One region of the Exiguobacterium sp. AB2 genome, then DNA from elsewhere that is predicted to be linked to it. Evidence: predicted binding sites of a transcription regulator. Region 1 holds the regulator's gene; the other holds the start of a gene.
What was found. Region 1 encodes Rex, which represses fermentation and respiration genes when NADH is low (regulators of the CRP and FNR family bind a similar motif). Its sites were predicted from a motif close to TTGTGAAATATTTCACAA; they were not measured.
Positions count from the first base shown of each region.

Region 2: a site for Rex is predicted at 1,970-1,987, ahead of arcA (arginine deiminase). Genes of this name have one in related genera too.

Region 1 covers NZ_JNAA01000079.1:2,231-10,495, forward strand. Annotated here, with positions in the region: gene tatC (twin-arginine translocase subunit TatC) at 1-726, opposite strand, end outside; gene tatA (twin-arginine translocase TatA/TatE family subunit) at 730-948, opposite strand; gene DI14_RS10620 (redox-sensing transcriptional repressor Rex) at 948-1,604, opposite strand; gene DI14_RS10625 (ABC-F family ATP-binding cassette domain-containing protein) at 1,754-3,655, shown strand; gene DI14_RS10630 (hypothetical protein) at 3,652-4,077, shown strand; gene DI14_RS10635 (flavodoxin domain-containing protein) at 4,156-4,656, shown strand; gene DI14_RS10645 (hypothetical protein) at 5,029-5,595, opposite strand; gene tsaD (tRNA (adenosine(37)-N6)-threonylcarbamoyltransferase complex transferase subunit TsaD) at 5,610-6,632, opposite strand; gene rimI (ribosomal protein S18-alanine N-acetyltransferase) at 6,629-7,090, opposite strand; gene tsaB (tRNA (adenosine(37)-N6)-threonylcarbamoyltransferase complex dimerization subunit type 1 TsaB) at 7,083-7,739, opposite strand; gene tsaE (tRNA (adenosine(37)-N6)-threonylcarbamoyltransferase complex ATPase subunit type 1 TsaE) at 7,736-8,185, opposite strand.
Region 2 covers NZ_JNAA01000067.1:13,192-21,456, reverse strand. Annotated here, with positions in the region: gene DI14_RS08840 (solute:sodium symporter family transporter) at 1-299, opposite strand, end outside; gene mgtE (magnesium transporter) at 484-1,842, opposite strand; gene arcA (arginine deiminase) at 2,143-3,405, shown strand; gene argF (ornithine carbamoyltransferase) at 3,423-4,451, shown strand; gene arcD (arginine-ornithine antiporter) at 4,500-5,975, shown strand; gene arcC (carbamate kinase) at 5,990-6,952, shown strand; gene DI14_RS08810 (glycoside hydrolase family 31 protein) at 7,129-8,265, shown strand, end outside.

The DNA of each region.
Region 1 (8,265 bases):
TCGGAGCACTCCGCGATACGTCACGCGTGAGATCGACAAACTGATCTCATACAAGAAGAAAAGCGGCAGCGACACCATGAGGTGCGACGTCAAATCCGGCGGTGTGATGAAGGCCGCGATGACGAACAAGGCGAAGTAGGCGTACTTCCGAATTTTAGATAAGAAATACGGCGTCACGACACCGATGCGCGTCAAGAACATCGTCACGACCGGCAACTGGAACAATAGTCCGAATGGAATCGTCAACTGCAGCAGGAACGTGAAGTAGTTCGACGCCCCGATGATTTGGGTCAGACCAAGGTCTTGCCCGAGGTCCGTCGAGATATCGAGGACGAGCGGGAACAGCCAATAGTAGGCGAACGCCAAACCGACGAGGAATAAAACCGAAATGATTGGAATGTAAGCGAGCGTCGCTTTCCGCTCGTTCGGATGCAGACCAGGTGCGACGAACGCCCACAGTTGATACAGTAGAAACGGACCGGACGCCACGATCCCGATAATGAACGCCATATTCAAATAAATCATAAGCGGATCCGCGACCCCAAAGGCGTTCAGTTCGAGCCCTCGTTCGACGAGGTCCGCCTGCAGATAGGCGAGCACGTATTTGACACTCGGCAAAGCGATAAGGAATAAGGCAAAGACGACAAATGCCGACAGCATCAGTCGTCTCCGCAGCTCTGTCAAGTGATCGGACAGTGCCCGTTCTTGATCAGGTTGATGGTTCATGGCTTATTGCTCTTTCTTCTCGATTTCTTTCTTGTCGTTCTCGTCGTGCTCTTTCATCATGCCGTTCGTGGCATTTTTGAACTCACGGAGCGTCTGTCCCGCGGCCCGACCGAACTCTGGCAATTTCTTCGGCCCGAAGAGAATGAGCGCGATGATGGCGATGATAAAAATACTGACGCCACCTGGGATACCGACGACGAGTGATGATTGTAGAAATTCCATTATTGATGGACCCCCTCAGCGGATGGATAGTGTTGCATAAAGTAAATGAGCGACTGGAGTTCGATCGACAAGTCGATATGATGGACGCGGACCGTGTCCGGCACCGTAAGTCGAGCCGGCGTGAAGTTCAAAATCCCTTTGATGCCAAAGCGGACCAAGTCATCGGCGACCGGCTGCGCATAGGCGGACGGGACCGTGAGGATGGCGACATCGATTTTGTTTTGCTTCATGATCTGTTCCATCTCATCGACGTGATGAATCGGGACACCGGACATCGTCGTGCCGACTTTTGTCTCGTCTGCATCGAACCCGACGACGATATGTGTGTTATTGTTTTTAAGGAAGTTATAGTTGACGAAAGCTGTCCCGAGATGACCGACCCCGACCAAGGCGACGTTCGTGATTTCGTCCTGGTTCAATGTCTTTCGGAAAAAGTCTAACAGATACTGTACGTTATAGCCATATCCCTTTTTACCGAGCGCACCGAAGTACGAAAAGTCGCGGCGAATCGTCGCCGAATCGACCTTGACCGCCTCACTCAGTTCGGCAGAAGAGACACGTTGTTTGCCTGATGAATGCAGGCTTTGGATAAACCGATAATATAGTGGCAACCGTTTGGCTGTCGCTTGCGGAATCTTTGGTTCGTTTTGACTCAACGGAAAGAGCCTCCTTTTTACGACACGTTACACACGAATCTGATTTCATACACCTTGATTGTAAACGAATTCACATGACCACTCAATGAATATACCTGAAAAGACTAAAAAATACAGTATACTAAATACAGAGAAAGGGGTTTTTTCACTTGATCCTATTGCAAGTCAACAACTTATCAAAATCATTCGGCGTCGAGCCGATTTTAGAGAACGTCAAACTCGAGATTCAAGAAGGTGAACGTGTCGCCCTCGTCGGCCGGAACGGTGCCGGCAAGTCGACGCTCCTCAAAGTCATCGCCGGGGAATATAACTACGACTCAGGCGACATCATGAAGCCAAAAGACGTCACGATCGGCTACCTCGCCCAAGACTCCGGGCTAGAATCGAGCGAGACGATCTGGAACGAAATGCTCACCGTCTTCACCGATTTAATCGAGCAAGAACAAACGCTCCGACGGATGGAGCAAGACATGGGCAGTGAACGCATCTTGAACGATGCGGACGCCTATGAACGGCTCCTCGCCGCGTATGACGAGGAACAACATACGTTCAAGGATCGGGGCGGCTATCAATATGAAGCGACGATTCGCTCGGTGCTCCACGGGATGCGGTTCTATCCGGACGACTTCGAGCGTCAAATAGACACGCTTTCGGGTGGGCAACGAACGCGTCTCGCCTTGGCGAAGATGCTCCTCCAGAGCCCGGACCTCCTCATCTTGGACGAGCCGACGAACCACTTGGACATCGAGACGCTCGCGTGGCTCGAGAAGTACTTGAGCGGCTATAAAGGGGCCGTCCTCATCGTCTCCCACGACCGCTACTTCCTCGACCGGGTCGTCTCGGTCGTCTATGAACTGTCGCGTCATCGGAGCCGCCGCTTCGTCGGCAACTATACGAAGTATCTCGAACAGAAAGCGGCCCTCTATGAGCAAGAGAAGAAGCAGTTCGAGTCGCAACAAGAAGAAATCGCCAAGATGCAAGACTTCATCCAACGTAACATCGCCCGGGCGACGACGACGAAGCGTGCCCAGAGCGTCCGGAAGCGACTCGAGAAGGTCGACCGGATGGATGCACCGGACGGCGACGAACGCAGCGCCGTCCTCTCGTTCACGATCAAACGCCAGAGCGGGAATGATGTGTTGAGCGGAAGCGACCTCGCCATCGGCTATGAGGAACCGATCGCTCAAAACCTGCGCTTCCAGCTGCAGCGCGGCGAATCGGTCGCCCTCGTCGGCCCGAACGGGGTCGGCAAGTCGACGCTTTTGAAAGTGTTGACGAAACAACAGCCGGCGCTCACCGGCGACATCCGTTACGGGACCGGCGTCGAGATCGGCTACTACGACCAGGAGCAACAGAATCTGTCTGATAAGAACCGCGTCATCGACGAGATTTGGAACGACTGGCCGCTCATGCGCGAGCAAGACGTACGGAGCCTGCTCGGCCAGTTCCTCTTCAGTGGGGACGACGTCATGAAACGTGTCCACGAACTGTCAGGCGGTGAACGGGCCCGCTTGACGCTCGCAAAGCTGAAGCTCGAGCAGCCGAACTTGCTCATCTTGGATGAGCCGACGAACCACTTGGACCTCGACTCGAAGATGATTCTCGAGAACGCGCTCCTCGACTATCCCGGCACCATCCTGTTCGTCTCGCACGATCGGTACTTCATCGACCGGCTCGCCACGCGGGTCCTCGAGATCACGCCGAACGGGATTGACGAGTACCTCGGTGATTACTCGTACTACGTCGAGAAGAAAGAAGAACTCGAAGAACTGGCCCGGCTCGCACGCGTTGAGACGAAACAAGTCGTCGTCAAAAAGCAACGGGCCGACAAGGAACAACAACGTGAGGAGCGTCGAATGAAACAGCGCATCGAAGAGATCGAGCTCACGATTGAACAGCACGAGGCACGCCTCGAAGAGATTGAACAGCTCCTTTGCGAGCCGGACGTCTTCAACGACTTCGCGCGGGCACAGGAGCTATCGAGCGAGTCCGACGCGACGAAAGAGTCAATCACGGCACTGTATGCGGAATGGGAGGAGCTCCATTCATGATGCGGTCCCGTGCGCTGCGGATCGACTGGTTGCATGCGTTTTTGACCGGTCTCGCCTTCATCGTGCCGACCGGGACTGAATTCGTGTCCGAGCTCATCCGTGGAGAATCGACGATCGTCCCGACAATCGTGTTTTACTTCTTGCCCGTCGTCATCGGCTTCATCATCCAGACGTGGAGCGGCATCTTCATCAGTCTCCTGAGTGGATTGCTCATGAGCACGCTCTTCATCCGCCTCGTCGTCTGGCCGGTCGACGTGACGGTGCATAGCTTTTATGCACCCGGGTCGGTCTGGTTCCACTTCTATCAAACGACACTGTTCATGTGGGTGCTCGCGCTCCTCGTCTTCACGGTCAGCCGAATCAATACGTGGCATCGCGAGAAGTATCGTCGCCCTAAATCCTCAGACACCATGTCCTCATGAAATCGGACGTGGTGTTTTTTTATTCAATCATTGACAATGAGAATCATTTTCATTTAAGGTGGTCTTGAGGTGATAATCATGACGATTTTGATTGCATACGTGAGTATGTCCGGGAACACAGAAGACATCGCCCACTTGTTGCAACATACATTGACCACAGCAGGACATACGGTCGTGCTGTCTGACGATTTGGAGTCCCTTTCCGTCGATGCACTATTGGAGTACGATGGCGTCCTACTCGGCGCCTACACATGGGGTGACGGTGATGTACCGTATGAGGCGGAAGGTTTTGTAGACGATTTGTATGACGCGGACTTAGACGCTCTACCTTGTGCAGCGTTTGGTTCTGGTGATACCGACTACCCGAAATATTGTGCTGCCGTCGATACGATTGAAAACGCGCTTCGATCTGCGAACGGGATGATTGCCGCTCCCCCTCTAAAGATTGAGTTTGACCCGAACACCGAAGCGAAACGCGAGTCGTGTGTCTCATTCACAACCACATTTATGGAACGACTCGAAGAACATAAAAAAGTTCAGCTCCAAGGTAAGGCACTGAAAAACCTCCGCTCTATATGAGCGTGAGAACGCGAAAAAGGCGATTGGCCCGACTTGTGTTGGGCCGATCGCCTTTTTCCTTGCCTTTCATCTGTGTTCTCTTTCCAAAGGATGATGATTCGCTTTAGGTTGACCGCGACGATGACCATCACGCTTTGTAACGCCGTGCCTTTCAGGTCTGCGTCTTGTTGCGGGCCAGACCTTGTGAGTTCCTCAATTGGCTGTTCTTCGCCTCGATACCGAACCGTTTCTTACGATGGTCCTTGAAGTCATCGGCCGGGATTAACAAATCATAGAGGGCGGCGTGCCGGACAGGACGGCTGAAGGGCGATGAAAGATGAAAACAGAGGAGCGTCATCCCTACCGGGACGACGCTCCTCTGTTCAAAGTCATTTAAAAATAACGCAGTGGCAAGAAGCCACGTGTGTGGAAGTCGAGTTTCGTGCCGTCTTCGGTGATGAAGAAGACGTATTCGTTCGTGTCGACGTCACGGACGAACACTTTGTAAAATGTCATCTCTTCTTCCCGGTTCGTCACGTAGCGTGCCTCATGGGTCGAGATGACTTGAGCGAACAGCTGTTGCTCATCGAACTCGGCGATGAGCGATTCGAACTGCGCCGCCTCTTCCTCAGTCGCCTCGCGTCCCGGGAAGAGTTCGTAGTAGGCGTCGCTCGCCTTCGGTTGAATCCCTAAGTTGCGATCGACGACGAGGACGCTCTCGATGTCTTGGTCGTCCATGTTCTTATACCCATACAGCGCCTCGACGAGCGTGTTCTCGCCCGTGACCCGGCTGATACCTTCAAGCGACTCGGCTCCGGTGAGCGAACGCACACGTGTCGCTTCCGGTACGATTTCTTCTTGATAGGCGATATTGTAGGCGCGGATAATCTCTCGTACTTGCAAAAACGTCGCGACGACGAGCAGTACGACGAGCCCGCCAATGATGATGCGTTTCGTCATGTCTCTATTTCCCCCTAGACTGTCATGCTCTCTTCTAAGGATAACCCAGGAACCGCATTCATCGCTAGTGTATCGCGCTTCCCGCGCACATACGCGTGATGTCCCGCGACCCCGATCATGCCGGCGTTGTCCCCACAAAGCGCGAGCGGCGGGATGACGAGGCGGATGCCTTCTTGGTCAGCCGCTGCCTGTAGCGCGGCCCGCAGGCCACGGTTGGCCGCGACACCACCGGCGACGAGGAGTTGTTTCGCACCTTTCTCGTTCACGGCACGAATCGCCTTCTCGACGAGCACTTCGACGACACTCGCTTGAAAGCTTGCCGCCAAGTTCTCCGGGATAATCGTCTCGCCCCGTTGCTCGGCGTTATGGACGGCATTGATGACCGATGACTTCAGCCCGCTGAAACTGAAGTCAAAACTTCCTGGCTCGAGTCGGACGCGTGGGAACTTGTACGTGTCTTCCCCGCTCGCCGCGAGACGGTCGATGGCCGGTCCGCCTGGATAAGGGAGGCTCAGCGTCCGGGCGACTTTGTCGTACGCCTCACCGGCCGCATCGTCACGCGTCTCACCGATGACTTCGAAGACGCCATGTTCTGGCATATAGACGAGCTCGGTATGACCACCTGAGACGACGAGGCAGACGAGCGGAAAGTCCATCTCTTCGACGAGGTCGTTCGCATAAATATGCCCGGCGATATGGTGCACCCCGATGAGCGGTTTGTTGTGAGCGAACGCGAGCGCTTTGGCGGCACTGATGCCGACGAGGAGCGCCCCGACGAGTCCGGGACCTTGCGTGACCGCGACGGCGTCGACGTCTTGCATCGTCACACCGGCTTCACTGAGGGCGTCGTCGATGACGTACGTGATCCGTTCGACGTGATGGCGCGAGGCGACCTCGGGCACGACGCCGCCGAACCGTTTATGGCTTTCAATCTGCGACGAGACGACGTTCGATAAGAGCGTCTTGCCGTCCTTCACGAGGGCGACCGACGTCTCATCACAACTCGACTCGATTGCCAAGATGAGTGATGTGTTCATTCGGTTTCACTTCCTAACTTCGCCCAGTAAATCAAGGCGTCTTCATTGTTGTCTTGATAGTATCGCTTGCGGCGACCGGCACACTCGAAGCCGAACTGCTCGTACAGCTTCTGGGCGCCGATGTTCGAGACGCGCACTTCGAGCGTGAGCGCGGCGAGCGACTGCGAACGGGCGTATGTGACGAGCGCGTGAAGCAATTGATTCCCGACGCCTTGACCTCGAAATTCCGGCAAGACGGCGATGTTCGTGATATGGCCCTCGTCGACGATTTGCCAGACCCCGGCGAAGCCGATGACACGGCGGTCCTGGACGGCGACAAAATAAATCGCTTGTTCGTTTCGAAGCATCTCGTTCATAAACGCTTCTTTCGTCCACGGAATCGCGAACGAGGCCTCCTCGACGGCCGTCACTTCTTCGACATCAAGCCACGTCATGCGGCGGATTTTGATATCAGCCATTGTTCTGTCCCTCGAGCCACTTCGCCTCCGCCTCAGCGAGACGAAGGTACTCCGGCTCAAACGCGTGGACGTCCGGCGTCTCTTCCCCGAGTGCGACGAGGTCGCTCGCGCGTCCATAGCAGTGGGCGGCTGGCGCTTCTTGATAGGAATAGTTTGCCAAGACGTCACGGAACGGTTCGACGTCACCGACGACGACGAACGCCCCTTCCATATGTGTCTCGAGCCATGTCTCAACGGACGCATGGGCGTCCGGAGTCAGCGGCTCATTATGCTGGTAATATCCGATATAGGCGTTTCCGCGTCGTGCGTCGATGAGCGACACGACCGGGAGATCCGTGTTTGGTGCCGCCGCCATGAGGCGAAGTGCCGAGACACCGACGAGCGGGATTTGGAGCGTGTAGGCGAGCGTCTTCGCCGTCGTCACCCCGATGCGAATGCCTGTGTACGAGCCCGGTCCAGTCGTGACGATGATGCGCTCAAGTTCAGCCGGTGTCCATTTGACGGCTGCCATGAGCTGCTCAATCATCGGCATGAGCGTGACGGCGTGGTTTTTCGACACCATGACCGTCGCCTCGGCTTGAATCGTGCCGTTCTCACTGAGCGCGACCGACAGTCGTGTCGTCGCCGTATCAATCATCAACTGCTTCATGCGAGCACCTCCTTGACGATCGTCTCGTACTTCTGTCCGATCGGTTCAAACGTCAACCGTCTTTCTTCATCGCCGACACGCTCAATCGTGATGGCGAGCCGTTCAGCCGGGAGCGACGACTCGATCAAGTTCGACCATTCGACGATGGCGACGCCGTCCCCGTTGATGTACTCCTCAAGACCGATATCGTCCCCGGTATCTTCGAGACGGTAGACGTCCATATGATAGAGCGGCAAGCGCCCTTGGTATTGCTTCATGATCGTGAACGTCGGGCTGTTGACGTTCCGTTTCACGCCGAGGCCTTTGCCGAACCCTTGCGTGAACGTCGTCTTTCCGGCACCGAGGTCCCCGTTCAATGTTATGACCGTTCCGGCCGTGACCAGTGTGGCAAGTTTTTCCGCCACCGCTTGCGTCTCAGCCGCGGAATGGGTAATCAATGTATACATGAATGTTTCTCCTTTAGTGGTTGTCGCGATACGTACTCATTGTACACTCCATTTTAGACAAAAAAAACACGAAACGTTAT
Region 2 (8,265 bases), on a different contig from region 1:
TACCGTTGGCTCAAAAATTCAGGGATGGTCGAGATGCCGATTCCGAGGAAGCGCGGCAGTAAAAAGAGCGCCATGATGATGGCGGCAATCCGGGCCGTGACTTCCCACGCCATGGCGGACATATTGCCCGCGAACGACTGACCGTTCAACCCGATCAGTTGCTCGGCGGAAAGGTTTGTCAAAAGCAATGACCCTGCGATGAACAAACCGGTCAATCCACGGCCTGCGAGGAAGTAGTCATCGGCGCTGTCGACTTTGCCGCGCGTCATCCGATACGATACGTATGCGACGAGCCCCATGAATAAGGCCCCGGTAATCAATATGTAAGCGACTTACTGAATGGTCATATGAGAGACCTCCTTCGGTTTCTTCTTATTTATAAGTATTTATTTGTAATACCCATTCAGGCAGGCAATCATTTCCCGTTTTCTCGTCTGTAAACAAAACGTAACAAAAAAAGACACGTGCGCGAGGGCACGTGCCTTAAAGGAACTGAAGCATCGATGTGGCGACGGTGAAGTAGATGATTAACCCGAGGTTGTCCATTAACGTCGTGATGAACGGTCCCGAAGCCACAGCCGGATCGAGTTTCAAGCGATTGATGAGGAGCGGGATGAGTGTTCCGACAATCGTCGCCACGCTCAGTGCGGCGAAAATCGAGATACCGACAATGATACCAATAAAAGCGTTGTCATACAGGAACGTGATGACGCCGAAGATGACGATCATGCAGACGACGCCGAGGATGACGCCGGTCCCGAACTCGCGTCGTACCATCTTCATGACGTTCTTTCGATTGATTGTGCCGAGCGCGATCGAGCGGACCGTGACGACGAGTGATTGGGTCGCGGCGTTCCCGGCCGATCCCATGACGAGCGGCATAAAGACGGCGAGGAGCACGATCGTCTCAAGCGTTTCTTCGAATCCGCCAATCGTCGAGGCGGTAATCATGCCGAGGAACATGAGACTGATAATCCAAGGCGCGCGTTTCTTGGCCGCCTCGACCGGTCCCATATTGATGTCAGATGAACCTTTCGTAGCGGACAGTTCTTCAAAGTCTTCGGTCGTCTCGCGCTCGATGACGTCCATGACGTCATCGACGGTGATGATTCCGAGTAGTTTCTCTTCATCGTCGACGACGGGAAGGGCAAGCAGGTCGTACTTTTGGACGGTCCGAGCCAAGTCCTCTTGGTCGGTGAGTACGTTCGCAGAGACGACGCGTCGCCCCATAATGTCGGCGATCCGAGCATCGAGCCGTGACACGATCAAATCGCGGAGCGAGACGACACCGACGAGACGACCGGATGCATCGATGACGTAAAGGTAATAAATCGTCTCGGCGTCCGGTCCGAGGTCGCGCAACTCTTCGAGCGTCTCGCCGACGGTCTTATCTGCCTTTAGGACGACGAACTCTGTCGTCATGACGGCGCCGGCCGTGTCGTCTGGATAGCGCATCAAGTCTTTGACTTCTGTGGCCTCGGTCTCATCCATCTGTTCGAACAGTTCGTTCATGAAGTCATCAGGCAGTTCATTCATCAAGTCAGCCGCATTGTCCGAGAACATGTCGTTCAAGACGCGGACCGCATAAGGCCGCGGCATCTCTTGGATGAATTGCTCCTGGTCTTCGAGTTCCAACTTCTCAAATAAATCCGTGAACGCTTCCGGTGTGAGTGCTCGATAGACGAACTGGCGCTCAGGTTGTTCGAGCTCGATGAATAAATCCGCCTGTTCACCAGGGTGGAGGGTAAGGAACAAGTCGCGGAAATCGACCGGGTCCCCCTTTTGAATGAACGCGGTCACTTGAGCTTGGTGACGCGCATGTTCTGTACGTTCGATTGCCATCGACTCACTTCCTTTTCCATAGTAGATTCAGGTACGTCCCTATTATACAGGAAAGGAACATAAAAAAATAATGAATTTATTTCACAATCTATACAGCGATTATACAGAGGAAAGTGATTGTGCATACTTGTGTAATGGTTCACAATTGTTTTTTCATTCAGTTTTATCGATCGTTCATTCATCTTGATGTGGAATTCACCACGGTCCCACCGTCGGACTTACCCGTCCCGATATTGGGTAAGTTGATAATGTAAGGGTAGCAACACACCCGAAACACTAGGAGGAAGCGAGATGATAACGATGATGGATCAACAGACCTCACGGGATACTACGCTAAAACATCCAATCCACGTGTATTCAGAAATCGGTGAACTCAGGACGGTGCTGCTGAAACGTCCGGGCCGTGAACTTGAAAATTTGACCCCCGAATATTTAGAACGACTCCTCTTCGATGACATCCCACATTTGCCGGTCATCCAAAAAGAACATGACTACTTTGCGAGCGCCCTGCAAAACCGTGGCGTCGAAGTGTTGTATTTAGAAAAATTGATGGCCGAGACGTTATCGCTCCCGGGCGTAAGGGAACGGTTCGTCGCCGACATCTTGTCCGAGTCAAAGTCGAACATCAACGGATCGTATGAGACGTTGAAAGAATATTTGCTCGCCTATGACAATGAACAGTTAATCGAGACGGTCATGGCTGGGATTCGCAAGTCGGAAATCAAGCCGGAGAAACGACGTCACTTGCATGAGATGATTGAAGACACGTATCCGTTCTACTTGGATCCGATGCCGAACCTATACTTCACCCGCGACCCGGCAGCGGCCATCGGCAATGGCTTATCGATCAACCGTATGAAAGAGCCGGCGCGGCGACGCGAATCGTTATTCACGCAATATATCATGAAGTACCATCCTCGATTCGCCAAACGTGACGTCCCGATTTGGTCAGACCGTGACTACCGGTTCGCGATGGAAGGCGGGGACGAACTCGTCTTGTCTAAAGAGGTCGTCGCCATCGGTATTTCCGAGCGAACGACAGCGCAAGGCATCGAGCGGGTCGCCCTTAATCTGCTCAAGCATGGCGGGACGTTTAAAAAAGTGATCGCCATCGAAATCCCCAAATCGCGAGCCTTCATGCACCTCGATACCGTCTTCACGATGGTCGACCACGACAAGTTCACGATTCATCCGTTCATCCAAGGACCGGAAGGAAAGATGAACATCTTCGAGCTGACACTGAATCAAGACGGAGAACTTCATATCACGCAACATAGCGATTTGTTACAAGTGCTAAAAGCCGCACTCGGTCTCGATGACATCGTTCTCATCCCGTGTGGCGGCGGCGATCCGATCGCGGCGGCACGGGAGCAGTGGAACGACGGATCGAACACGCTCGCCATCGCACCGGGGGTCGTCGTCACGTACGACCGTAACTATGTCTCGAACGAGCTCTTGCGTTCGGAAGGTGTCGAAGTCATCGAAATCATGTCGAGCGAGTTGTCACGCGGCCGTGGGGGCCCACGTTGCATGAGTTGCCCGATTATTCGTGAAGATATTTGACGAGGAGGAACCTGAACATGTCCACAACGTACAATGTTGATTTGGTAGGCCGTCACTTTTTATCGCTCAATGCGTTTTCTCCGGACGAACTGAACTACTTGATTGATTTGTCGGCCGCGTTCAAGCGTCAAAAGAAACAAGGCATCCCACATCGCGTCTGTGAAGGGAAGAATGTGGCGCTCTTGTTTGAAAAGCCGTCGACTCGGACACGGTGTGCGTTCACGGTCGCAGCCGTCGACCTCGGCATGCATCCGGAATATCTCGGAAAGTCGGACATTCAGTTTGGTAAGAAAGAATCCGTTCGTGATACGGCCATCGTGCTCGGTCGCATGTTCGATGGCATCCAGTTCCGAGCCTTCGCGCATGCGACGGTCGAAGGACTCGCACGTGACGCGGGCGTCCCGGTCTGGAACGGGTTGACCGATTTGTATCACCCGACGCAAATTTTAGCCGATTTCTTGACGGTGAAAGAGCAAAAAGGCGACCTTGCCGGCATTCGGTTCGTTTACGTCGGGGACGGGCGCAATAACATGGGCAACACGTTGTTGATTGGCGGTGCAAAACTCGGAATGGATATCCGGATTTGTGCCCCGAAATCACTCTGGCCGTCAGACGAGGTCGTCGATTACGCCCGCTCGGTCGCACAAGAGACGGGCGCGCTCATCACCCTCACAGAAAGCGTCGACGAGGCGGTGGCGAACGCGGACGTCATCTATACGGACGTCTGGGTATCGATGGGTGAAGAGGCCGAGTTCGCAGAGCGGATTCAACTGCTCCGACCGTATCAAGTGAACATGGAGATGCTTGAGAAGACGGGGAACGCAGATGTCATGTTCCTCCACTGCCTCCCGGCGTTCCACGATTTAGAGACAGAAGTAGGCCGGGCCATTTACGAAGAGTACGGTTTGGCCGAGATGGAAGTGACCGATGAAGTGTTCCGGAGCCGTCATTCGTTCGTATTTGACGAGGCTGAGAATCGGATGCACACGATTAAAGCAGTCATGGCGGCGACGCTTGTCGATACAGCGGAATGGCTCGAACGTTGAGGAAAGGGGGGATTTCCCCCCTTCAATGAAGCGAAAGGGGTGAGTTAAATGTCTACGAAATTAGATCATGACTCAAGCGGTTCAGCTGGCGCAAATCCTAGTCCGAAAGACAAACGGTTGGGGCTCGGGGCCCTGACGGCACTCGTCGTCGGTTCGATGATCGGGGGCGGGGCGTTCAACTTGGCGGCCGACTTGGCCCAAGGTGCGAACGCGGGTGCGATTCTCATCGGTTGGGTCATCACCGGCATCGGGATCATCACACTCGGATTAAGTTTCCAAAACTTGACGATGCGGCGACCGGACCTCGACGGCGGGGTGTATAGTTATGCGCGTGCTGGCTTCGGACAGTTCGTCGGATTCAACTCGGCTTGGGGCTACTGGCTCTCCGCCTGGCTCGGAAACGTCGCGTACGCGACGCTATTGTTCAGTTCAATCGGCTATTTCTTTCCAATCTTCGAAGGCGGTCAAAACATCGCCTCCATCATCGGTGCGTCCATCATGTTATGGCTCGTCCACTCCCTCATTTTGCGTGGGATTCACGAGGCGTCGATGATCAACATCATCACGACCATCGCGAAACTCGTTCCGATTTTTGCTTTCATCACCATCACGTTATTCTTCTTCAACCTCGACAACTTCACGTTCGACTTCTGGGGACAGGGCGGCTTCTCATGGAGTAGCATCCGCGATCAAGTCGTCTCGACGATGCTCGTCACGCTCTGGGTGTTTATCGGTGTCGAAGGGGCAGTCGTCTTGTCAGGACGGGCCCGGAAGCGCTCGGACGTTGGGAAGGCGACTGTCATCGGTCTACTCGGGACGCTCATCATTTACTTGCTCATCTCGATTATGTCGCTCGGTTTGTTGAATCCAGAGAACGTGGCGAACGCCACGCAACCGGCGATGGCGTACTTGCTCGAGTCGGCAGTCGGTCCTTGGGGGGCGATGCTCATCAACGGCGGGCTCGTCATCTCGGTGCTCGGGGCGTGGCTCGGTTGGACGCTCCTTGCGGCAGAGATCCCCTATGTGGCAGGGAAAGATGGTGTCTTCCCGCGTTGGTTCACGAAAGAGAATAAAAACAACGCGCCGGCGAACGCACTTTGGCTTACGAATGGTTTAATTCAACTGTTCCTGTTCACGTTCCTCTTCTCGGACGCGGCGTATAACTTCGCCTTCTCGCTCGCATCGAGCGCCATCTTGATTCCATACGCGTTCTCGGCCTTCTATCAAGTGAAAGTCGCAAAAAATGGCATCGGCTACAACATCGGTGAACGTCGAACGCGCGATCTCGTCATTGGGGCGGTCGCTTCCATCTATGGGATTTGGCTCATCTATGCGGCAGGCGTCGATTACTTGTTGTTAACGACGCTCCTTTACGCACCAGGGACGTTGCTCTACGTGAAAGCGCAACGTGAGAACGGGATCAAGTCGTTGACGAAGACAGAATGGATTGTCGCCGGTATGTTGACCGTCCTCGCCATTTTAGCGGTCGTCCGCATCGTCTCAGGCAACATTACAGTCTTTTGATCGGGGGAATGGACATGAAGAAACGACGCGTCGTCATCGCGCTCGGTGGCAATGCAATCCAACAAGGGAAGGATGCGACCGCGAACGCCCAAATGCGCGCGGTCGAGACGACCGCCGACGCGTTGGCGGGTCTAATCGCAGAAGGAATCGAGGTCATCATCACGCACGGCAACGGGCCCCAAGTCGGAAATTTGATGTTGCAACAAGCAGCTTCCGATAGCGAGGCGACACCGGCGATGCCCTTAGACGTCTGTGGTGCGATGACGCAAGGGATGATTGGGTATTGGTTTGAGAACGCGCTGACGAAAGCGCTCCGTAAACGTGGACTCGAACGGTCGGTCGCGCCACTCGTCACACGGGCCGAAGTCGACCCGAACGATAGCGCCTTCAGTCACCCGACGAAGCCGATTGGTCCGTTTTATTCGGAGCAAGAAGCGATTCAACTCGAGCGAGAGACTGGTTTCCTGTTTAAAGAGGATGCGGGCCGCGGTTATCGTCGTGTCGTCCCGAGCCCGTTCCCGATTGTGATTTGCGAGCATGCCGTCATTCGTGACCTCATCGACAACGGACACGTCGTCATCGCCTCTGGCGGGGGCGGCATCCCGGTCATCGATACACCGGACGGTTATGTCGGTGTCGAGGCCGTCATCGATAAAGACTTTGCCGCCGCAAAATTGGCCGAGCTCGTCGAGGCCGACATGCTCCTCATCTTGACAGCGGTGGATCACGTCTATGTCCACTTTGGGACGCCGGACCAAACGGCGCTCGAAGAGACGACGAAACAACAACTCGAGACGTATATCGCGGAAGGGCAGTTCGCGCCCGGTAGCATGTTGCCAAAAGTTCGCGCCGCCCTCCAATTCGCGGAGACGGCGGAAGGGCGCCTTGCCGTCATCACATCGCTCGATCAGGTCAATGAGGCGGTGCGAGGCCGAATCGGGACGCGTGTTCGCATGGCGGCGACGCTAAAACAATAATCGATTAACCGTGGCCGACCCGGGTCACGGTTTTTTGTGCCCCCACATCCTGTCGTTTTCGAAACGGAGACATCGGGAAGGAAGATTGTATGTCGAAACTGACATTGGTATCATTCTTGGTGTAAACGTTTGCACAAACAGAGAGGGAGTGACGAAGAGCGGCAACGCTCGAACCTATGCGCTTATTTGAACAGGATCACGTCTATTCGAAGCAGATGAAACCGAAAGCGGATGAACGAGCCGTCGTGCAGGGAAGCTGTTATCGCTTCACCGTGCTCACGAGCCAATTGATTCGTATGGAGTACGCGGCAGATGGTGTTTTTGAGGACCGACCGACCCAAGTCGTCTGGAATCGCGCCTTCGACGTCCCAGATTTTCGGGTCATCGAAGACGAGCACGAACTGCAAATCATCACCGACCACGTCCACTTGTACTATACGAAAGGCCCGTTCGCACCAAACACACTCTATGTCGATGTGAAAGGGAACTTCAGTACGTATTACAGTCGCTACACGTTCAACGGGCCAAAACGGACGCTCAAAGGGACGGCCCGGACGCTCGACCATGTCGACGGCGCGGTCGAACTCGATGAAGGGATCGTCTCAAAACAAGGCTACGCCGTTATTGACGATTCGACATCATTCATCATGACGGACGACCGCTTCGTCGAGCCACGCCGTAAAGACGTCCATGACTTGTATTATTTCGGTTACGGTCACGAGTATCGGCGTGCGCTCCGAGATTTTTATCAGCTGACCGGTCCGACCCCGTTGCTGCCGAGAAAAGCGCTAGGGAACTGGTGGAGCCGGTATTGGCGCTACGACGAGACGGAATACAAGGCGCTCATGCGTCGCTTCAAGACGGAGGACATCCCATTTTCGGTCAGCGTCATCGACATGGACTGGCACGTCACCGACATACCGGAGGAGTACGGGAGCGGTTGGACCGGATACTCGTGGAACCGAAACTTGTTCCCGGACCCGAAAGGTTTCTTGAAATGGTTGAAAGAGGAACATCTCCTCGTCACGTTGAACCTCCATCCGGCTGATGGGGTGCGCGCCTTCGAGGACCAATACGAATCGATGGCCGAGGCGATGGGGGTCGACCCGGCGACCGGTGATCGGATCCCGTTCGACTTTTCAAATAAACGGTTCATCCAAGCGTATTTCGAACAGATGCATCACCCGCATGAAGCCGACGGGGTCGACTTTTGGTGGATCGATTGGCAACAAGGCTCGACCTCGAAGATGGAAGGACTCGACCCGCTCTGGATGCTAAACCATTACCACGCCGTCGATATCGCCCGAGACGGG